DNA from 2 places in the Psychrosphaera ytuae genome. Region 1 is predicted to be linked to the other one. Evidence: predicted binding sites of a transcription regulator. Region 1 holds the regulator's gene; the other holds the start of a gene.
What was found. The regulator NrdR, encoded in region 1, represses ribonucleotide reductase genes. The targets are predictions, from matches to a motif close to AAACACNANATNTNGTGTTT.

Region 1 (11,880 bases):
ACAGTGGGCTAAAGACAAAAGCTAAATACAGTGGAATAGCGGCTACCGTACCGAACGTTCCCGGTGCAACGGGTGCAAGACCACTACCGAATCCGGTAGCTAACAAGTGAACGGGATCACATAAGTTAAATCGACTGACAGGAACAGCTTGTTGGTTCGACATAATTATTCCGAAAAGTGCTGGAAGCCTTTGTTATTGGACAGAACATAAGGTTTGCCCTTGCGACGTAACGAAACGCCTGAGTCGCCACCTTTGATTTGGCCAATACAGGTGTAGTTAATGCCCATCGCTGTTGCGTTGAGCTCTAGATACCCCTTTTGCTCCTCAGGTACAGTAAAGAGTAATTCATAGTCTTCACCGCCCATCAGTGCAAGCTCTAGTGCACGCTCTTCACCGACTGCTTCGACGACAACCGGTGATACAGGGACTTTGTCTACGTCGATTTCTGCAGAAACGCCAGAGGCTTTTAAAATGTGCCCCAAATCCTGTACAAGTCCGTCACTCACATCCAGCGCCGACGTCGCCGCATGACGTAGTACATGACCGGCGGCAATTCTGGCTGCTGGATAGTCAAAGCGTTGCTGAACCTTTTTTAGCGCGTCTTCAGAAATTGATTCTTTGCCTAATTTAGCCTCAACGGCCAATGCTGAATCACCTAACTGACCTGTGACAAATAACCAGTCACCTGCTTTAGCACCGCTTCGCAATAGTGCTTTGCCTTCTGCGACAAAGCCCTTCAAGCTAACGCTAACCGCGAGAGGACCTTGTGTTGTATCACCGCCAATGATTTGAACATTGTAATACTCAGCAATTTCAAACAAGCCTTCAGTAAATTCTTTGACCCACTCTTCATCAACTGAAGGTAGCGTTAATGCAATAGAAGCCCAGGCAGGCTCTGCACCCATTGCAGCAAAGTCACTGAGGTTTACCGCCATACATCGATGACCAATAGACCTTGGGCAGGCATCTTTAAAAAAGTGAGTGTTTTCGACCATGGTGTCAGTCGCAACGACTAGCAGCATATCTTGCGGCATTTTTGTCAATGCTGCGTCGTCTCCGACGCCAAGCACAACATCCTTTCGTTGCGGACCACGGCCACTAAAATAAGTTTGAATAAGCTCAAACTCTTTCATAACCAATTCCTTGAAATACTACTTAGGTTATTGAAGTGGAATACGAAGATCTTTACATGCGCGATCTAGAACACCGTTAACAAAGCGGTGGCTATCATCTGCACCGAATTTTTTTGCTAACTCAATGCCTTCGTTGATTGCGACTTTATAAGGGACGTCCAATCTAAACTTTAATTCATACGCTGATAAACGCATGATGGCTTTTTCAATTTGATCCACTTCTTCATACGGGCGTTCCGTGTAAGGCATTAACGCTGTATCTAACTCTTTGTAGTGAGCTGCTACACCACGGATTGCTTCTTTGAAAAACTCTACGTCAATCTTGTTAACATCATTGTCCAACAAGAACTGCTGTTCAATGTCACTAACGTGGTTTTGACTTATTTGCCAAGAGTAAATGGCTTGCACGGCTAAACCACGTGCTTTTCTTCTCGCTGCAGGTTTCATGATTAAGCCTTAAATCTGATCCAGTACGTTAACCATTTCTAGTGCGCCAAGTGCTGCTTCGCCGCCCTTGTTGCCAGCTTTAGTACCAGAACGCTCAATCGCTTGTTCGATACTGTCGGTTGTAATAACACCAAAAGATACTGGAATATCTGTCTCTAAAGAAACCGCAGCAAGGCCCTTGTTACATTCACCAGCAACAAAGTCAAAGTGAGGTGTTCCACCACGGATTACCGCGCCAATAGCAATAATGGCGTCAACGTCACCACGCTTTGCAATTTTCTTAGCTGCTAGTGGCAGCTCATACGCACCTGGCACATAAACAATGGTGATATCGTCAGAGTTAACTTCACCGTGACGCTCAAGCGCATCTACCGCGCCTTCTAGTAGGCTATCTACAACAAAGTGATTAAAACGAGACACAACTATTGCGAATTTTTTTCCTGTCGCACGAAAATTGCCTTCGATGACGTTCATTCGTAAACCTTATTTCTATTCTTTAAAAAATTGTGCGCGATAATACCACAACATTCGAAATGGTGTTAGCAGATCGCGCGATCTTCAATTACTCGCTGACGTACTCGACAACTTCTAAGCCAAAGCCAGAAAGTGCGTGGTACTTTTTAGGCGAGCTTAGTAGACGCATTTTGTGAACGCCTAATTGAGCTAAAATTTGTGAGCCAACCCCAACGTTACGAGACGTACCAGACCACTTAGCCGGTGGTAGGTTATCGCCTGTATCTTCTGCCTCAAAGCGTTTAACCAGAGTCTCTAGATCATGAGTTGATTCTTGTTTACCTAATAACACAAACACACCGCCTTCATTGGCAATTTTTTCAAGTGCATCATCGATCGCAAAACTGCGACTTACAGAGCGGTCTGATAATAATAGGTCACTAAACGTATTTTGCAGATGAACACGAACCAAAGGCGCTTCTTGCTCTTTAATGTCACCTTTCACCATCGCAAAATGTAATTGTTGATCAATCGTGTCTTTGAACGTAACTAAGTCAAACTCGCCATATTTAGTAGGGATTTTACACTTAGCAATGCGCTCGACTGTTGTTTCATTAAGATTGCGGTATTCAATTAAATCGGCAATGGTGCCAATTTTTAGTCCGTGCTTTTCGGCAAACACTTCTAGGTCTGGGCGACGAGCCATTGTGCCATCTTCATTCAAAATCTCTACGATTACACCTGCATCGGTGCGACCTGCTAATCGAGCAAGATCAACCGCCGCTTCTGTATGACCAGCGCGGGTTAGTACCCCACCTTGCTTAGCGATTAGAGGAAAAATATGACCAGGCTGAACAATATCCGCAGGCTTAGCATTTGGCGCAACTGCAGCTTGAATCGTACGCGCGCGATCTGCTGCGCTGATACCTGTTGTAACACCTTCTGCCGCCTCAATAGACACGGTAAAGTTGGTTGCAAACTGGGCGTTGTTGTTATCAACCATCAAACCCAAGTTTAATGAGCGAGCTCGCTCTTCCGTCATAGGTAAACAAACCAATCCACGAGCATGCGTAACCATGAAATTAATGTGCTCAGGCGTAAGCATATCTGCCGCCATGATCAAATCACCTTCATTTTCACGATCTTCATCATCCATAAGAATGACCATCTTACCGTGACGAATATCTTCAATAATTTCTTCTGGTGTGTTTAATTTCATACAAATACCAATCTTTTGGGTGGGTTATTTTTTAAGGTAGCCAGAGCGAGCCAACAGGGACATATCGACACCCGATGAGCCACTGTTCTGGCTGACAAAATTTTCTACGTATCGGGCTATTATATCAACTTCAAGGTTTACTGCATCACCAGTGCGAACTTTAGCAAGGGTCGTTTGTGCAAAAGTATGAGGGACAATCGTCAACTTTATTTGACCGTCCGTCACATCATTTACGGTAAGACTAATGCCATCGACAGTAACAGAACCTTTTTTGACAAAATATTTTTGAAGCTCAGCGGGGACACTGATCCATACATCTTTAGCACGACCATTGTCATATACACTTTGTACGTGACTGACCGCATCTACGTGGCCACTGACCATATGGCCGCCAAACCGAGTAGTTGGCAGCATAGCTTTTTCTAAATTGACCGTCTGTCCTGCCGCGTAATGCTTAAAGCCGGTATTGTTTATCGTTTCTAACGAAACATCAGCCTTGAAGCTCTGTTCTGTAAAGGACACAACCGTCAAACAAACGCCGTTGGTAGCGATACTGTCACCTAGATGAACATCTGAAAAGTCGAGTTCGGTCGAGGTCACTTCAACCTGATAATCATCCCCTAGACGAGTGATATTTGATAAGTGACCGGTTGCTTCAATAATGCCAGTAAACACGTTGGGTTCTCTTTTTTAATCGTTTTTGTTTGAAAGTGTATAAGTCAAACGAATATCTTCGCCGACTTGTCTCATATCTTTTGTCGTTAAAGACACGGTTTGGTTCATCTCGCTAAAAGGGCCAAGGGGTATAACATCAAAACCACCCTGCCCCATAATTTTAGGTGCGATATACACAATTAGCTCGTCTGCTATTTTTTCGTGTATAAAAGAAGCCGCTAAACGTCCACCAGCCTCAACCCAAACTGTATTAAACTGCAGCTGTGTGCAGACGGACATGACATCATTCAAATCGAATCCTGATGTTGGGTCATATTCCAGTTTTTCAACGGTTACTTGATCAAAACCCTTTTCTGAAAACGCTTGTTCAGAATATTCGCTATTTTTATTTTGAATTAAAATTACATGGGCGCCGGTATTAAACAGTTTTAGAGAAGTCGCCACTTCTGGTTTTAGACGCGCCCTACCATCAAGAACTACGACGTGAGGTTGGCGAATGTTGGTATTGGTTTCGTCTAGTGGATAATTAAAATTTAACTGTTCCTGCCTGACATTCATACTTGCGTCGTCTTGCAACACCGTTGATGCACTGGTTAAAATCGCCGAAGCCTTAGCTCGGTATGTTTGTACATCGGCCCTCGCGGCAGGGCCTGTTATCCACTTACTTTCACCATTGTGAAGCGCAGTTTTACCATCTAAAGAAGCCGCTAGTTTGATTTGGACAAATGGCCTTTGGCGCTCCATTATCGAGAAAAATCCTGGGTTTAGAGCGCGACACTCGGCTTCTAAAACCCCAACTTCGACTTCAATACCAGCCTCTTCAAGAATTTTTATTCCATTACCACTGACCTGCGGATTGGTATCTAACATACCAACGACCACTCGACTGACGCCTGCTTCCACTAAACGCAGGGCGCAAGGAGGTGTTCTGCCATAATGACTACATGGTTCTAGCGTGACATATGCGGTGGCACCAGAGGACGCTGCCTTTGTTAAGTTAGCCAAAGCATTAACTTCTGCGTGTCCAGTTCCTGCTTTCTTGTGCCAGCCTTTACCAATGATTTGTTGGTTTTTAACAATGACGCACCCGACATTGGGGTTGGGGGTCGTAGTATATTGGCCGCGCTTGGCAAGTTGCACGGCTTCGGCCATATAGGCTAAATCGGTTGATGTGATCATAACAACGCTTTTGACGTGGGTTATTCGAATAACTTCGATTGGCGGCTTTTGATTTCTTGTTTGCTTTCGGCTTGTTGGCCAATTTTGGCAATTTCTTCACCAAACTCTCGGATATCCTCGAAAGAGCGATATACGGACGCAAATCTAACATAGGCCACTTTGTCTAAAAGTACCAAGCCATCCATTATTAAATTACCGATAAACTCAGAGGTAATTTCGCGCTCACCGGTATTACGAATTTCTTTTTTAATGGTGAGAATAAGTTGATCAACCTGCTCTGTACTGACAGGTCGTTTCTCTATAGCTCTTAGGATACCGGCCGACATTTTGTCTTCGTTAAAAGGCTCTCGTTTTTTGTCCCTTTTAACGACTTTGGGCATAACCAATTCAGCGCCTTCAAATGTGGTAAAACGTTCGTTGCACAGGTTGCACTCTCGTCGACGGCGCACTTGAGAACCGCCTCCGACTAGTCGAGAGTCGATGACTTTAGTTTCTGTCGCTGAACAAAATGGACAATGCATATCGATTTCCTGTACTTACAAAAAAGCCGTGTATTAACACGGCTCTTGAGTTTACCACAGCTTTTGTGGGAATAAATAGCTTACGCGTAAACAGGGAAGCGTTCGCACAATGCGATAACTTTCTCTTTAACTTGTGCAAGGTTATCTTCGCTTTCGATGTTGTCTAATACATCACAAATCAAGTTTGATAACTCTTCCATTTCAGCTTCTTTCATTCCACGACGAGTTACGGCTGGTGTACCTAAACGCAAACCAGATGTAACAAACGGCGAGCGAGGATCGTTTGGTACAGAGTTTTTGTTTACTGTAATGAACGCTTTACCTAAAGCCGCATCCGCGTCTTTACCAGTAATGTCTTTGTCGATTAAATCAACTAAGAACAAGTGGTTCTCAGTACCGTTAGAAACAATTTTGTAACCGCGTTGTTGTAAAACAGCACACATCTTTTTGGCATTTTTAACCACTTGCTGTTGGTACTCTTTAAACTCAGGTTGAAGCGCTTCTTTAAACGCAACCGCTTTAGCCGCAATAACGTGACACAAAGGACCACCTTGGCCACCTGGGAAAACAGCGCTGTTTAGTTTTTTGTATAGTTCTTCGTCTTTGGCACCAGAGATGATCAAACCACCACGAGGACCAGCAAGCGTTTTATGCGTGGTTGTTGTGATTACGTGTGCAAAAGGAACTGGTGAAGGATAAACACCTGCGGCAATTAAACCTGCAACGTGAGCCATATCAACAAACAAGTAAGCACCAACTTTGTCAGCGATTTCACGGAATTTAGCCCAGTCAACGATACCAGAGTATGCTGAGAAGCCAGCGATAATCATTTTAGGTTTGTGCTCTACGGCTAGCTCTTCAACTTGTATGTAGTCAATTTCGCCCGTCGCTTCGTCAAGGCCATACTGAATTGCATTGTATGTTTTGCCCGAGAAGTTAACATGAGAACCGTGAGTCAAGTGACCACCGTGCGCTAAACTCATACCTAAAACCGTATCACCTGCATTTAATAACGCTTGGAAAACAGCTGAGTTAGCTTGTGAACCTGAGTGAGGTTGAACGTTTGCATAGTCAGTACCGAAAAGCTCGTTTGCGCGATCGATAGCTAGCTGCTCAGTCACGTCAACGTACTCACAACCACCGTAGTAGCGCTTACCTGGGTAACCTTCAGCGTATTTGTTTGTTAACTGTGAGCCTTGCGCTTGCATAACTCGTGGACTGGCGTAGTTCTCAGAAGCAATCAATTCAATGTGTTGTTCTTGACGGCGAGTTTCTTGTTCAATTGACGCCCATAATTCAGGGTCGAAATCTGCGATATTCATATCACGAGTTAACATAAGTGCACCTCAGTACTGATTAATACAAACGAATGAGTCGCTTATAATACGCACTTATTAAAAAAAAGCCCACCACTAAACAATGAGAATTTCTAACATGTTCGAATTACTTTTATAAAGGCAAATTACTAACCCAACAATGACTTCATCTCGTTTACAAGGTGTTGTAGCTTGTCTTGTAAGTCCATTAAAACATTGTTGTTTTCATCGTGATTCAACAATGTATCTTCCATTAGCTTAGTGAAGTATTCTTCTTGTTCAATGGTTAAATCGAGTTGATGGAAACTCAAACCAATTTGCATAACGATGTCATCCATCAACTTTTGCCGATCCTGTCTGACCTTCTCAACATCGACACTCAGTTGGGTAATAACTTTTGACAACTCAGTATTCACCGACTGTAGTTCTCGCTCTCGCAAATATCCGATGTACCTAGCTTCAAGCGCTTCGATAATAACGGCAATAATATCGATAAAAATACTATATTCGTCACTCTCATCTGCTGGCGGGTTCATCACCAGAACAGAGCAATGCTCATCCGAGACCAGCAGCCTTCCACCAAGCTTTTTAATTCGCTGTTTGTTGTGTGCGAGTTCAAATACCTCTTTGACAATTGGAGAACACACTTTCGATTTTTGATCGAAACAGACCGACTCTTCTCCTTTCACAAAATAAATCGCGGCGTGCAACCCCTGAGTTGCCAGGTAACTAAACACGACGTTAGCAATTTCTTCTTCTGAGTTTGCGTGATTGAGCTGCTTGACCATCTGCAAAGACTGACCATAACTAGAAGCTTGCGACATCGTCGTACTGACTAAGTTAGTCAACTCTTGGCTCTGACTCTGTAAACTCTCAACCAATATGTTGTGTTTTATTAGTGCATCTACCTTTCCTACCACCTGAGCCGGAGAAAAAGGTTTACCAATAAAGTCGTCTGCGCCGTTTTCAAAACAGCTAATGATATTTTCTTGACCGTCATCCGCAGAAATAAAAATGATCAGAGGCGCTTGTGGCGCGTAATCTTGCTTGATTTGTTTACATATTTCCTTGCCATCTATATCGCCAAGGTTTACGTCTAACAAAATCAAATCTGGCTTTTGCTGCTGACAATACGCCAATGTATCAGCACCTGAACTTGAAGATGCTACTTCGAATTTGGACGCAAGTGCGTTAGTCAGTAATTGATTAATGCTAGCGTCATCATCAGCGACTAAAATCGTTTTCTTTTGCTGCACCAGTTTTATCTCTCATTTTACAAAGGCCCTAAAAAAAAGGTTAGACACGAAATGAAATTCTGCAAACTATTAAATACTTGTAGGATTTTTGGGGTCAATGTAGACATTAATCTGACGTCTAAACTACAATAGCCAACAACTTAGACAAAAATAGGCAATATAAAAACAATGGCCCAATTTATCTACACCATGTCTCGTGTGAGCAAGGTGGTTCCTCCAAAGAAAACTATTTTAAAAGATATTTCTCTTAGCTTTTTTCCGGGTGCAAAAATCGGTGTTTTAGGTCTGAATGGTGCGGGTAAATCAACCCTATTACGCATCATGGCCGGCATCGATACAGAGATCGAAGGTGAAGCGCGCCCTATGCCGGGTATCAACATTGGCTACCTTCCTCAAGAGCCGGTTTTGGACGAATCAAAAACCGTTCGTGAAGTGGTTGAAGAAGCTGTATCCGATGTCAAAAACGCATTACAACGCTTAGACGAAGTGTATGCCGAATATGCAATGGAAGACGCCGATTTTGATGCTTTAGCGAAAGAACAAGGCGAATTAGAAGCGATCATTCAAGCCAAAGACGGTCATAACTTAGATAACCAACTAGAAGTTGCGGCTGATGCCCTGCGTTTACCTGAGTGGGATGCCAAAATTGAACACTTATCAGGTGGTGAGCGCCGCCGTGTTGCCATTTGTCGTTTACTGCTTGATAAGCCAGACATGTTGCTACTCGACGAACCTACCAACCACTTAGACGCAGAATCAGTGGCTTGGTTAGAGCGATTCTTACACGAGTATGAAGGTACCGTAGTTGCCATTACCCACGACCGTTACTTCCTAGATAATGTAGCAGGTTGGATTTTGGAGCTAGACCGTGGTGAAGGAATTCCATGGGAAGGTAATTATTCGAGCTGGCTTGAACAAAAAGAAGCTCGTTTGGCTCAAGAAGAACGCGCAGAAAAATCTCGTCAAAAATCAATTCAGCAAGAGCTTGAGTGGGTTCGTCAAAATCCAAAAGGCCGTCAGTCAAAATCTAAAGCTCGTATGGCGCGTTTTGAAGAAATGCAAAATCAAGATTTCCAAAAGCGTAACGAAACAAACGAACTTTATATTCCACCAGGTCCTCGCTTAGGTGATAAAGTCATCGAAGTTGAAAACATTTCTAAGAGCTTCGGCGATAGAGTATTAATCGACGATTTGAGCTTCACTATTCCAAAAGGTGGTATTGTTGGGATTATTGGTCCAAACGGTGCGGGTAAATCGACTTTATTCAAATTGTTAAGCGGCACAGAACAGCCAAATTCAGGCACCATTACTGTAGGTGAAACCGTTAGCTTGTCTTCGGTTGATCAGTTCCGTGACAATATGAATGATAACAACACTGTATTTGAAGAGATTTCTGAAGGCTCAGACATCATTCAAGTGGGCAATTACGAAGTACAGTCACGTGCTTATGTTTCTCGTTTTAACTTCAAAGGTTCGGACCAACAAAAGCGCATTGGTGAACTATCAGGTGGTGAGCGCAACCGTGTCCATCTAGCCAAGCTTCTTAAAGCCGGTGGCAACGTACTACTGCTCGATGAACCAACCAATGACCTAGACGTTGAGACGTTACGAGCGTTAGAGAATGCCTTGTTGGCATTCCCTGGTAGTGCCATGGTTATCTCGCACGACCGTTGGTTCTTAGACCGAATTGCAACACATATTCTTGATTACCGAGATGAAGGTAAAATTGAGTTCTTCGAAGGTAACTACACTGAATATGAAGCTTGGTTAAAACAAACCTACGGCGCCGATGCTGCTGAGCCTCATCGTATCAAGTACAAGCGTTTGAAATAGTATTACCTTTTCACGTTAAAATGATACAACTAAAAAAACGCTGCTCTGGCAGCGTTTTTTTATTACTTATTTGTGAGGTTGTGGCTTTCTTTTGGTTTGTCTTTGTTTATTTTGTAATCTGATTTCAACGTGCTATTAATATATAAAGTAAAAGCAGTTTTTAACGGGCAAAGCATGGAAAATAAGCGTTACTACACACGAGTTCTTTTTTCTACTCCAGCGACACTCTCGGTTGGTCAACAATCATTTGATACAAGCATATTAGATTTGTCATTAAAAGGCGCGCTGATTTCTACCCCTGATTCACTTGGAGACTGTGTAGGTAAGACTGCTACGGTAGACTTTTTACTGCAAGGCTCAGATGTTCACATTGACATGGTTGGTGAAGTTGCCCACTGCGAGCCACACAGCATTGGCATTAAATGGGAAAAAATAGACATAGAAAGCATGACTCATTTACGTCGCTTAATAGAGCTAAACTCTGGTGACGCTGAGTTGCTCGAGCGCCAACTCGAGCATTTGACATTAGAGGGCTAACGCCCTCTTTTTTATTTAAAGGTGTTCTAGAGCTTCACTAAGACGGGTTATGCCAATAACTCTCATTCCATCAATTGGCTCTTTCGGCATATTGGCTTTTGGCACTATGGCCTTTTTAAAACCGTGTTTCGCAGCTTCTTTCAATCGCTCCTGACCACTTGGTACTGGACGAATTTCACCTGCCAAGCCAACTTCACCAAACACCACAAGTTCTCGTTCAAGTGGATTGTCTCGAAAGCTTGAAACCATCGCCAGTAATAACGCTAGGTCAACACTGGTTTCGGTGACTTTTACACCGCCAACTACATTCACAAACACGTCCTGATCACCTAACATCAAACCGCCATGACGATGTAATACGGCCAGTAACATAGCCAATCTGTTTTGTTCCAAACCAACAGCAACACGACGTGGATTACCTAATTGAGAAGCATCAACCAAAGCTTGGATCTCAACCAATAGCGGCCGTGTACCTTCCCACAAAACAGTCACAGAGCTACCCGAAGAGTCTCCATCGGCTCTGTTTAAAAAGATTGCCGAAGGGTTACTCACCTCTCTTAAACCTTTGTCCGTCATAGCAAAGACACCGAGTTCGTTTACTGCACCAAAGCGGTTTTTGTGACCGCGCATTGTTCTGTAACGCCCATCAGCATCGCCATCGAGCATTACACTGGCATCGATACAGTGTTCTAGTACTTTGGGTCCTGCCAAGGTTCCGTCTTTTGTTACGTGACCAACCATTAACACTGCGATGTTATTTTGCTTAGCGAACCGAGTTAAAAACGCCGCCCCTTCTCGTACTTGTGACACACTTCCCGGCGCTGAGCTAATATCTGCGACATGCATTACTTGAATCGAGTCAACGACGATAATTTGCGGTTTTAAGTTTTCGGCATGAGTGCAAATCGCCTCAACACTCGTCTCGGCTAACACATTGAGTTTATTCGTCGGAAGGCCCAATCGGTGAGCTCGCATCGCGACTTGTTGCAAACTTTCTTCACCCGTTACGTACAAAGTATTCATGTGTTCCGACAAATAACACATAGTTTGTAATAACAAGGTACTTTTGCCGGCACCAGGACTGCCGCCAATCAAAATAGCCGAACCCGGAACAACACCACCACCGAGTACACGGTCAAACTCTTTATAACCACTGCTAAACCTAGGTAGCTCTTGCAGATCTATCTTATCCAACGTTTGAACCTTGTTTTCAACTCGACCAGCGTAACCTTCGTAACGAGACCCCGACTTTGTACTCTTAGGAGCTAGTTTAATTTCGGTAATGGTATTCCACTCGCGGCATTCTCCGC
Region 2 (11,880 bases), 470 kb from region 1:
TAAGAACTAATTTCAGCTTCTTGTGGCGCTACTTGGACGTTGTCTGACTCTAAATATTTGTTCATCCATGGAAGAGGGTTGCTCTTCACATCGAACTTAGCTGGCATACCTATGGCAGTCATGCGGTGGTTTGCAATGTACTCTACATATTGGCATAAAATTTCTTCGTTTAGACCAATCATTGAGCCATCTTTGAACAAGTATGCTGCCCACTCTTTTTCCTGTTGTACAGCTTGCATGAAGATATCTTGTGCTTCTTGGAAACACTCCATGCTGATCTCTTGCATTTCAGGATCATCTTGACCGTCAGCCCACAAATTAATGATGTGTTGCGTAGAGGTTAAGTGTAAGTTTTCATCACGGGCAATTAGACGAATGATCTTTGAGTTACCTTCCATGATTTCGCGTTCTGCAAATGCAAAAGTACAAGCAAAACTAACGTAGAAACGAATCGCTTCTAAGGCATTAATTGAATTAACCGCCAAATATAATTTTTTCTTCAATTCACGTTGCGTTACGTTATACGTTTCGCCGTCTACAATATGCTGACCTTCGCCTAGTGTTTGAAATAATTGAGTATGGAAAATCAAGTCATCATAATACTTAGAGATATCCGTAGCTCGACGTAAAATCTCTTCGTTTTTCACGATGTCATCAAAAACCGCACTAGGGTCCGTAAACAAGTTACGTAAAATATGTGTGTAAGAACGCGAGTGAATCGTTTCGCTGAACGACCAAGTTTCGATCCAAGTTTCTAACTCAGGCAGTGATGTAATTGGCAACAATGCAACGTTAGGGCTTCTACCTTGTACCGAATCTAATAGCGTTTGATATTTAAGGTTAGAGATAAAAATGTGTTTTTCACTATCCGTCATGTTTTGGAAGTCTGCACGATCGCGGCTCACGTCAACTTCTTCTGGACGCCAGAAGAAAGACAGTTGCTTTTCGATTAGCTTCTCAAAAATAGAATGGCGCTGTTGGTCATAACGCGCAACGTTCACGCTTTCGCCAAAAAACATTGGCTGCTCTAGAGGATTCACATCATTTTGGTTAAAAGTGGTATAACGCATTTTTATAAACTCTAAATTAAATTAGTTAATTCTGGTGGTGCATTAAATCTTGCACGCACCACCTTCACAGCCTTCGTCTTCTTCAATAACCACCGTAGTTGGTGCTTCTGCTGGTTTTACTTTACCGTCTTTTGATACTGTACCGGCTTGGTCACGAGTATTGTGATAATAAAGTGTTTTAACACCGTATTTGTAGGCCATTAACAAGTCTTTTAATAACTGTTGCATTGGAACTTTATGGTCCTGATATTTACTTGGATCATAATTAGTGTTCGCTGAAATCGTTTGGTCAATAAACTTCTGCATGATGCCACAAAGCTGTAAATAACCAGTGTTGTTCTCTAAGCTCCACAATAACTCGTATTGGTCGCGAAGCGTTGTGATTTCTGGCACAACCTGCTTAAGCACGCCGTCTTTACTTGCTTTAACACTGATTAAACCGCGCGGAGGCTCAATACCATTGGTCGCATTTGAAATTTGTGACGATGTTTCCGACGGCATTAATGCTGACAAGGTTGAGTTACGTAAGCCATGTTGCTTGATGTTTTCACGTAATGTTTCCCAGTCTAAATGCAGTGGCTCGTTACAGTATTCATCTACCGCTTTTTTGTAGGTATCAATCGGTAAAATGCCTTGAGAGTAGGTGGTCTCATTGAATTTTGGACATGCACCTTGTTCTTTGGCTAGGTTATTTGATGCTTTTAATAGGTAATACTGCATTGCTTCGAAAGTTCTATGAACTAGGTTATTACCTGAACCATCCGAGTATTTAGCACCGTTTTTGGCTAAATAGTAAGCCATGTTGATTACACCTATACCTAGTGTACGGCGTCCCATAGTTGCATTGTATGCAGCCTTAACAGGGTAGTCCTGATAATCCAATAGGCTATCAAGCGCACGTACTGCTAATTCTGATAATTCTTCAAGTTCATCAAGAGATTTGATTGCACCTAAGTTAAAGGCAGAAAGTGTACAAAGTGCAATTTCACCTTCTTCGTCATGGAAATGTTGTAGAGGTTTGGTTGGTAAAGCAATTTCCAGACACAAGTTACTCTGACGTACAGGCGCGTATTTTGGATTAAACGGACTGTGCGTATTACAGTGATCAACATTTTGTAGGTAGATACGACCGGTACTCGCTCGTTCGTTTAAGAACAGGCTGAATAACTCAACGGCTTTGATTCGCTTTTTGCGGATAGCTGGGTCGTTTTCGTACTTAACGTATAACTCTTCGAATTTATCTTGGTCTTCAAAGTATGCGTCATAAAGTCCAGGTACATCAGACGGGCTGAACAACGTAATGTAATCATCTTTGATAAGACGCGCATACATAGTGCGGTTGAACTGTACACCGTAGTCTAAGTGGCGAACTCGGTTTTCTTCTACACCGCGGTTGTTTTTGAGTACTAGTAATGACTCAATCTCTAGATGCCATAATGGGTAGAATAGGGTAGCAGCGCCGCCTCGAACACCACCTTGAGAACAGCTTTTAACCGCGGTTTGGAAGTGCTTGTAAAAAGGAATACAACCTGTGTGAAATGCTTCACCATTTCTAATCGAGCTACCTAAAGCACGAATACGGCCAGCATTAATACCAATACCAGCGCGTTGGCTGACATATTTAACGATAGCAGATGAGGTGGCATTGATTGAATCTAGATTGTCGTCTGTTTCGATTAAAACACAAGAACTAAACTGACGAGTTGGAGTACGAACACCTGACATAATAGGTGTAGGTAGAGAAATCTTGAACTGTGACGCGGCATCATAAAAACGGCGGATGTAGTCCAAACGAGATTCTTTAGGGTATTTCGCGAATAAACAAGCTGCTACAAGGACGTATAGAAACTGTGCGCTTTCGTAAATATCACCTGTTACACGGTTTTGAACTAGGTATTTACCTTCTAATTGCTTAACCGCAGCGTAGCTGAAATCAAGGTCTCGGTTATGGACGATAAACTGATCAATAGCATCGAACTCTTCTTCGCTGTAATCCGCTAACAAATGTTCGTCGTAACGTTTTTCGCTGACCATTTTTTTAACGTGATCGTATAAACGAGGCGGCTCAAATTGTCCGTATGCTTTTTTACGAAGGTGGAACACAGCAAGACGAGCTGACAAATACTGATAGTCAGGTGTCGTTTCTGAAATTAGATCTGCCGCAGCTTTAATGATCGTTTCGTGTATGTCTTCGGTTTTTATGCCGTCATAAAATTGAATATGAGAGCGAATTTCAACTTCTGAAACGGATACATTATCTAGACCTTTTGCGGCCCATGTAATGACGCGGTGGATTTTTTCGAGGTCGAGTGGTTCTTTCGAACCGTCACGTTTGCTAACAGAAAGGCTGTTGTTCATTTTGCCCAGTTGTCCTTTGTTTTTATTATGTGCGCACGGCTAGCGTTCTGCTTAAAAACTAGCTGTTTTTACCCTTTGGATAAAAACACATCATATAGTGTTTTAAAATTTACAAGACCACAAGATAGTGTGTGTGAATCCTAATTGCAACCCCAAAATATGCCGTAAAAATAGACGGTGATTTTTTGGGTAAGTAGCCCCTAACGCTACAGTGTTTATTCCAATAATAGAAAATAAAAATCTACTCAAAAACCGGAATTTTTCTTTTTTTTTTATTCGAAATTTTTCATAAAAAAGGGCTCAAAAAAGAGCCCAAATGTTATAACTTTTCACAATACAGAATGTAGTTAACATCGACACCTGGCTTTATAGAAAACTGCTCAGTCAACGGGTTGTAGTGAACACCGATTGACTCTCTAACTTTTACGCCATGTGACTCGATCCAGCGAATAAGATCCGCTGGTCTAATGAATTTTTCAAAGTCGTGTGTACCGTCAGGAACAAGCTTTAACATTTTTTCAGCCGCGACAATAGCAAGTAGATAGCTTTTGAACGTTTTGTTTAATGTCGAAAAAAATAGCTTTCCACCTGGCTTACACGCATCTACAGCGGCTTTTACAATAGACTGAGGGTCTGGTACGTGTTCAAGCATTTCTAGACACGTAACTACATCATACTGCTCGGGGCATGCCACAGCGTGTTGTTCTGCGGACACTTTTTCGTAGCTTACATTTTTTACGCCTTGTTCAAGTGCGTGCAGTTTGGCCACAGCCAAAGAATCTTCGGCAAGATCAATACCAGTTACGTTAGCACCTAATTTAGCGAGTTGTTCGGCGAGAATTCCGCCACCACAACCAATATCGAGTAAATGCTTCTCGGAAAGGGCATTAATCTTTTGTTGAATATAAGAAACTCGAACCGGATTCAATAGGTGAAGCGGCTTAAATTCACCACTTTGGTCCCACCATGCAGATGCGATGGAGTTAAATTTTTCTATTTCTTGGTGGTCTACATTACCACTCACATTTGCCTCAGAATTCATCTTGTTCCACGTCTAAATTTAGACACAAATTATTGACCTTTTTACGATGACATAATTAATAAAGATTATAAAGATCGAAAAAAGATCTTTCTGACAGATCAGTCAAATAACAACCAACAGAGATTGAAATTTCGTCGTCAGGTTGTCAAAGTAATAATTTAAACTAGCCAGCTTGGAGCATTGTGTTACAATCGCGAGCTGATTTATAACAATAAAACTTCATTAAAGTAGTTGCAGGGAACAGTGCGTTTATGACAGATCTCGCCAACAATATTAGTCCGATTAATATTGAAGAAGAATTAAAAACCAGTTACCTAGATTATGCGATGAGTGTAATCGTAGGCCGTGCGTTACCAGATGTCCGCGATGGATTGAAACCGGTACATCGACGCGTTTTGTTCGCCATGAACGAACTAAAAAACGACTGGAACAAACCTTATAAAAAGTCTGCTCGTGTCGTCGGTGACGTCATCGGTAAATATCACCCACACGGAGATAGTGCGGTTTACGACACTATCGTACGTATGGCTCAGCCTTTTTCACTACGTTATACGTTAGTAGACGGTCAGGGTAACTTCGGTTCTATCGATGGTGACTCAGCGGCTGCAATGCGTTACACAGAAGTTCGTATGGAAAAACTAGCACACGAACTTTTGGCAGACTTAGAAAAAGAAACGGTCGACTTTGTTCCGAACTACGATGGTACAGAACAAATTCCAGCTGTACTTCCAACAAAAGTTCCTAACCTGCTTGTAAATGGTTCATCTGGTATTGCCGTAGGTATGGCAACCAATATACCGCCTCACAACCTACGTGAAGTTATTGCCGCAACGTTAGCGCTGTCTCACAACGGTGACATTACATTGCCTGAGTTGATGGAACACCTTCCTGGACCAGATTTTCCTACTGGGGCAATTATCAATGGTCGAAAAGGCATTGAAGAAGCCTATCGCACTGGTCGTGGCAAGGTGTATATCCGAGCTCGCACAGAAATTGAGACGGACGAAAAGACAGGTAAAGACACAATTGTCGTTACTGAAATTCCTTATCAAGTAAACAAAGCAAGATTAATCGAAAAAATCGCTGAGTTGGTAAAGGATAAAAAATTAGAAGGTATTTCTGCACTTCGCGACGAATCAGATAAAGACGGTATGCGTATCGTTATCGAGCTGAAGCGCGGTGAACCTACAGAAGTCATTCTTAATCACTTGTTTGCACTAACCCAAATGCAAACTGTGTTCGGTATTAACATGGTCGCTCTAGATCATGGCCAGCCAAAAATCCTTAACCTTAAGGAAATGCTAGAAGCATTCTTATCGCACCGCCGTGAAGTTGTAACTCGCAGAACCGTTTATGACTTAAGAAAAGCGCGAGATCGTGCGCATATATTAGAAGCACTAGCAATCGCACTCGCTAACATTGATGAAATTATTGAATTAATCAAAACATCTCCGACACCTGCAGAAGCTAAAGTTCGATTAACTGCTCGTGGTTGGAAGTTAGGTGATGTAGCGGCAATGTTAGAGCGCGCTGGTGATGATGCAGCACGTCCAGAGTGGTTAGAGCCTGAATATGGGATTCGCGATGGCGAGTACCATATGACTGAGCAACAAGCTCAAGCTATCCTTGAATTGCGTCTACACAAGTTAACCGGCTTAGAACACGAGAAGATCCTAGGCGAATACGCAGATCTGTTAGAGTTAATCGCTGAACTTCTTGAGATTTTGGGATCACCAGCTCGTTTGATGGAAGTAATTCGTGAAGAGTTAGAATTAATCCGCGAAACATATGGCGATGAGCGTTGCACAGAAATCCGTGATGCATCTCACGATATTAATCTTGAAGATTTAATCAACGAAGAAGACGTAGTTGTAACACTATCTCACGAAGGTTATACCAAGTATCAGCCGTTGACTGACTATCAAGCTCAACGTCGTGGTGGCCGTGGTAAATCTGCAACTAAGATGAAAGATGAAGACTTCATCGAGAAGCTATTAATTGCTAACACACACGATACTATTCTGTGCTTCTCTGACTTTGGTCGTATGTATTGGTTGAAGGTTTACCAATTGCCATTGGCGAGCCGTCAATCTCGTGGCCGTCCAATCGTTAATTTATTACCTTTAGACGCGGAAGAGAAGATCACAACGATTCTTCCAGTTAAAGAGTTTGAAGAAGATAAGTTCGTATTCATGGCGACAGCTAACGGTACGGTTAAGAAGACAGCTCTAACAGAATATTCTCGTCCTCGTTCAAGCGGCATCATCGCTGTTAACCTTAATGAAGGTGACAAGCTAATCGGCGCTGCGATTACCAACGGCGAAGATGAAATTATGTTGTTCTCGCAAAACGGCAAAGTTGTACGTTTCCATGAAAACCAAGTACGTTCAATGGGACGTACGGCAACAGGTGTACGTGGTATTAAGCTTACTGAAGAAAGTAAAGTAGTATCACTTATCGTACCTAACCATGAAGACAACATCTTGACCGTAACTGAAAACGGCTTTGGTAAACGTACTCCACAACATGAGTACCCAGCTAAGAGTCGTGCGACACAAGGTGTTGTTTCTATAAAGGTCAGTGAGCGTAATGGTTTAGTAGTTGGAGCGACACAAGTTGCCGACAATCACGAAATCATGATCATCAGTGACAAAGGAACATTGGTAAGAACTCGTGTCGAGGAAGTGAGCGTTGTTGGTCGTAACACCCAAGGTGTACGTCTAATTCGTACGATTGAAGGTGAATCTGTTGTTGGTCTAGCTAAGATCGAAGAAATAGAAGAGCCGGAAGACGAACTAATTGAAGGTTCTGAAGGCGAAGCAACAGGTGAACAATCACTTGAAACGACAGAAGCAAATGATTCTGAAAACTCAGCGTCAGATGCTGAAGGCGAAGCTTAAGTCACTAGGTTAGTATTGAGAAGGGCGTATTTATTACGCCCTTTTTTATTGCCTAGCTAACAAGCGAATTATAAGTGAAAAGCATAACTTAACTTCATGAAGACTTTACGGCTGTCTTTTTCTATATCCTCTAACTCATCAGTTTGTTTCGCTCTGTCGGTGTAACCGACATAAACTAATGATTGAGGGTTGAGCTTATATGCATAAAGTAGTTCGGTTTTGACGCCTTTAAAGCGGCGGTCGACGCTTTCATATAAATACATCTCTGGGTTGCGCTCTATATCCGTGTACTGAACAATAAAGCGCAAATACGACTGCAGATTAAATTGATAATTTAGCCTGACGTCATATTGGTTAGCAGAGAAGACATTTTGGTCGTTAACATCGACTTTTCTGTGATTGTAGTTAACTTCTCCGTTTAAATGTCTTCCAAGTTTAAAGTTGCCGCCAAGTTCTACTATGGTGCCATCACCTATTCGATTGTTTGCATAATCAATTTGATCACCAACTCTTATAAAATTCCAGACTCTCAAATTATCGAAAGGGTCAAATCTAAAAAATGTCATTACATTGTTAACATCATAGTATTGTCCCTCCCAGTAGCTTTCACGAGTTAACAAACCTATTTCTGCAAAAAGCTGCTTTGGACCATCTGCATTAAAGTAAACTTCAGCTTCTTCTTCTAACATTTGGCCGGTGTGGTCATAGGTCTTATCCCAATCCCCTGAAACACCAATACGTGACCAATTATTACTACTACCACGACGCCAGTCGTAATAACCACCAATGATGGATTTTTTGATGCCTGCTTGGCTTTCGAAGCCTAAATCTGCTCTGAAGTTCTCACCGTATTTCATGTGTGAGGCACTAAATCCATAGTTTTGGGTGTTGTGGCTATAACGCAAAGAATAGGCCGAATCAGTTTGTTTTTTATCGACGTCATATTCTTGTTGAATTGAGTCAGGATTGTCACTTGAAGAATGTGCTACCTGATAGCTAATTGTGTCTGATTTAGTGATGGTGTTTTTTCCATCGATTGAAGTGACCGTATTGCTGTAGTTATCGCCTCGACGATCTGTGACCATTAATCCAACATTACTTGTTTCGCCAACATCTAAACGGTATCTACCCACCATTATTTTTGATTTTTGCTGAATTTGCGCGACGCTCGAACCTTGCGTACCTGGTACCAAAAATGTCGTAGACTCATCATTGGCAGTCAGAAAACCGTAAGTGTGGCGGTTGGTTTTACCCGTTAATTTTAGGCCGTAGTCAGGTGCATTAATATTACGTGTATGAAGAAGATTCATTCGCTGGGTGTTAAAATAATCACTACCATCTAGAAAGAATGGGCGTTTTTCATTAACAAACAATGCAAAGGTGTTGTTAATGTCTAGTTGCGCTGCGTCAGCCTCTACTTGAGAAAAATCTGGATTTAAAGTGGCGTTTAAATAAAGGTTGTCATTGACCCCCCACCTAGCATTTACTCCAGCGTCTGCTTTTTTGTCGGCGTCATTCCATGGACTGTTAATCTCTGGTCTTTCTTCGCTATACGAATAGGTAACGGTTGGGGTTATTTGTAGATTTTTACCTTGGTCTTTTTTACTAATGCCAGTTAACAAATCATATTGGCATATACCACAATCCATGTCCCTGTCTATCGCACTGTTGGAAATAACGGTACGCTTATCACGTGGGTAAATTCTGAGAAGTTGAAACCCCCAATTCATTTGATCTAAATCCGCAGGAAATCGCATTACACTGAAAGGGATCTCCATCTCTACTATATATCCATCCTCTGTTATTCGACCTGCAGAGTTCCAAATTGCGTCCCAGTTTGCGTCCTCGTTACCACCTTGAGTATCGTCTTTTATCAAATCTCCCTGCACGCCAAACGGGTTTACAAAAAACTCATATCCCCGGCGGTTGTCATTAAACGTATCAATCACAATACCTACAAAGTCATCTTGGAATATTGTGTCTCGGTCACGGTAATAAGCGCGAATTTTTTCGGGGTTAGGGTCTTTAGCAATAAAACCTATAAACAACGAACTCTCTGATTCGTATATGTATGCGGTAGTTTCAACGGGCGCCTTAGTGTTTAACCCAGGATTAATGTCATAAAGTAACTTTATTTGAGTGGCCTGTTGCCAAACCCCTTCATCGAGATTTGCATCGACGGTAATGGTTTCATTGTTTTTCATCACTGGGTACATTTGCTTTGCACTAATGGGTGCTGTACCCAGGGCTGCGGATATTAGTATTGTTGAGACTAAGGGTAGATATTGACGTTTCATAATTCCATTTTTCCTAATTATTTTACTAGTTAGTCGCTGCAAGTAATAAAAAGGTTTGAATTCCCAATAAAAAAGTTCGCTAAAATGATCAATTTGCCTACTTCTACGTAAACACTCTGGTAAACATGGGTGTCTTATGGCGATTAATATAGTTTGGATAAAAAGAGATATACGAGCTGTTGATCACGCGCCGCTCGTCAACGCCTCGAAGCGGGGTTTGCCGATTGTTGTACTTTACGTAATTGAACCGGAATATTGGTCTTTACCAGATACGAGTGCACGGCAATTTAACTTTATTAAAGAGTCTCTCCTGCAATTTTCCGAAGAACTTTTATCAGTTGGACTTACTTTAACTATACGTACAGGAAATGTCGTAGAGGTATTACAAAGAATACAACAATATATTGCCATTAATGCTGTATTTAGCCATGAAGAAACCGGTAATGACTGGACTTTTCAGCGCGATTTGCAAGTCAAAGCATGGTTACAGCAAAACCAAATTGATTGGTTTGAGTTTCAACAAAAAGCGGTTTTTAGAGGCATACTTGATCGAAATGAATATTCTAAAAAAGCAGATGAGTTTTTTGAATCACTAATTGAAACAGGCCCAATAAAAGCCGAGCCTTTAATCAACAAACATTCCGGTTTAGAACATTTACAGACTTATCCTGGAAATGACTCGTTATATGCCAAAGCGCCTCAGATTGGCGGTAGGTCTCAAGGTACGGCCGTTTTACAGTCTTTTATAGAACAGCGAATTACCTCCTATTTATTTGGCATATCAAGTCCAATAAAAAGTCAGTCAGCAAGCTCTAGATTAAGTCCTTATTTGGCGTACGGAAATTTATCTTTAAGAGAGGTGATGCAAACAGCTTGGAACCTTGACCGGGACTTTGCCCAACGCAATAAGTCTGGATTTATATCTCGCTTGTATTGGCATTCACACTTTATCCAAAAATTTGAATCAGAGCCAGAACATGAATTCCGAGCGGTAAACAAGGCGCTTGATGAAATGCGTCGTGATGAATTTGATGACAGTCTTTTTGATGCGTGGAAAACAGGTAATACTGGGGTTCCTTTTGTAGATGCATGTATGAGGATGTTGCACCATACAGGGTGGATAAACTTTAGAATGCGCGCCATGTTAACTGCATACTCTAGCTATCACTTATGGCTACATTGGCAAAAGCCCGCACAACATTTGGCTCAAATGTTTGTTGATTACGAGCCTGGTATTCATTTTCCACAAATTCAAATGCAGTCCGGTGTTACTGGTATAAATCCCTTTAGAATTTATAATCCAGTCACACAGGGAGAAAAATACGATCCCAAAGGCCATTTCATTCGACAATGGTTACCAGAGTTACGTCATGTTCCAGATAGTTATATACATCAACCCTGGATGTATTGTGGGTTAAAAGAAGATCTATATCCAAAATCAACACCTCCAACGGAATTAGCAAAAATCGCAAAGCAAAAGATCACCGATTATTACAAGAAACATATAGATAGGGATGAAACTGAAAGAGTGGTAAAAAAGCATGCGAGCAGGAAGCGAAATACCAATAAAAACAAAAGAAAAACCACCCTTAATGATGATCAACTAAACTTGTTTTAAATTTGTCTGACTAATCACTTGTCAGCATGGGTCACACAAGTTAGAGTAAAAGTTCGATTATCCCTCAACCCCTTGCAATTAGTAGAGTAAACAATGACCGTATATAATTTTTGCGCTGGTCCAGCAATGTTACCAAAGGAAGTAATGCAAAAAGTTCAATCTGAACTTTTAGATTGGCAGAACACAGGGTGCTCTGTGATGGAAATGAGTCACAGAAGTCCTGAGTTTATTGAGGTCTATGAGCAAGCTGTTGCTGGGCTAAAATCATTAATGAAAATACCAGATGACTACAGTGTTCTGTTTATGCAAGGTGGTGGTCGCGGCCAATTTTCATCCGTCCCGTTAAATCTTAAAAAAAATGGCAAAGCGCATTACGTCACAACAGGGTTGTGGTCAGAAGATGCAGTCGTAGAAGGAAATAAGTTCTTAACGGTTGAAGAGCAGGATTGCAGAGTCGTTGTAAATGGTAAAACATCAATATTACCTCTGGCCGAGTGGAATGTAAGTGAGGAAAGTGACTTTATTCATTACTGTCTAAATGAAACGGTCGATGGTATTGAGATATTTGAATCAGCGAACCAACTTTTGGTTACGC

Region 2: a site for NrdR is predicted at 3,512-3,531, ahead of nrdA (class 1a ribonucleoside-diphosphate reductase subunit alpha). Genes of this name have one in related genera too.

What each region holds. Positions count from the first base shown of each region.
Region 1 is NZ_CP072110.1:3,232,947-3,244,826, reverse strand. Features, by position in the region: gene J1N51_RS14260 (phosphatidylglycerophosphatase A family protein) at 1-163, opposite strand, end outside; gene thiL (thiamine-phosphate kinase) at 166-1,134, opposite strand; gene nusB (transcription antitermination factor NusB) at 1,162-1,581, opposite strand; gene ribH (6,7-dimethyl-8-ribityllumazine synthase) at 1,591-2,055, opposite strand; gene ribBA (bifunctional 3,4-dihydroxy-2-butanone-4-phosphate synthase/GTP cyclohydrolase II) at 2,144-3,253, opposite strand; gene J1N51_RS14235 (riboflavin synthase) at 3,278-3,928, opposite strand; gene ribD (bifunctional diaminohydroxyphosphoribosylaminopyrimidine deaminase/5-amino-6-(5-phosphoribosylamino)uracil reductase RibD) at 3,944-5,107, opposite strand; gene nrdR (transcriptional regulator NrdR) at 5,128-5,628, opposite strand; gene glyA (serine hydroxymethyltransferase) at 5,709-6,965, opposite strand; gene J1N51_RS14215 (response regulator) at 7,094-8,200, opposite strand; gene ettA (energy-dependent translational throttle protein EttA) at 8,369-10,033, shown strand; gene J1N51_RS14205 (PilZ domain-containing protein) at 10,208-10,570, shown strand; gene radA (DNA repair protein RadA) at 10,586-11,880, opposite strand, start outside.
Region 2 is NZ_CP072110.1:370,204-382,083, forward strand. Features, by position in the region: gene nrdB (class Ia ribonucleoside-diphosphate reductase subunit beta) at 1-1,070, opposite strand, end outside; gene nrdA (class 1a ribonucleoside-diphosphate reductase subunit alpha) at 1,113-3,428, opposite strand; gene ubiG (bifunctional 2-polyprenyl-6-hydroxyphenol methylase/3-demethylubiquinol 3-O-methyltransferase UbiG) at 3,748-4,470, opposite strand; gene gyrA (DNA topoisomerase (ATP-hydrolyzing) subunit A) at 4,722-7,370, shown strand; gene J1N51_RS01740 (carbohydrate binding family 9 domain-containing protein) at 7,439-9,667, opposite strand; gene J1N51_RS01745 (FAD-binding domain-containing protein) at 9,804-11,285, shown strand; gene serC (3-phosphoserine/phosphohydroxythreonine transaminase) at 11,379-11,880, shown strand, end outside.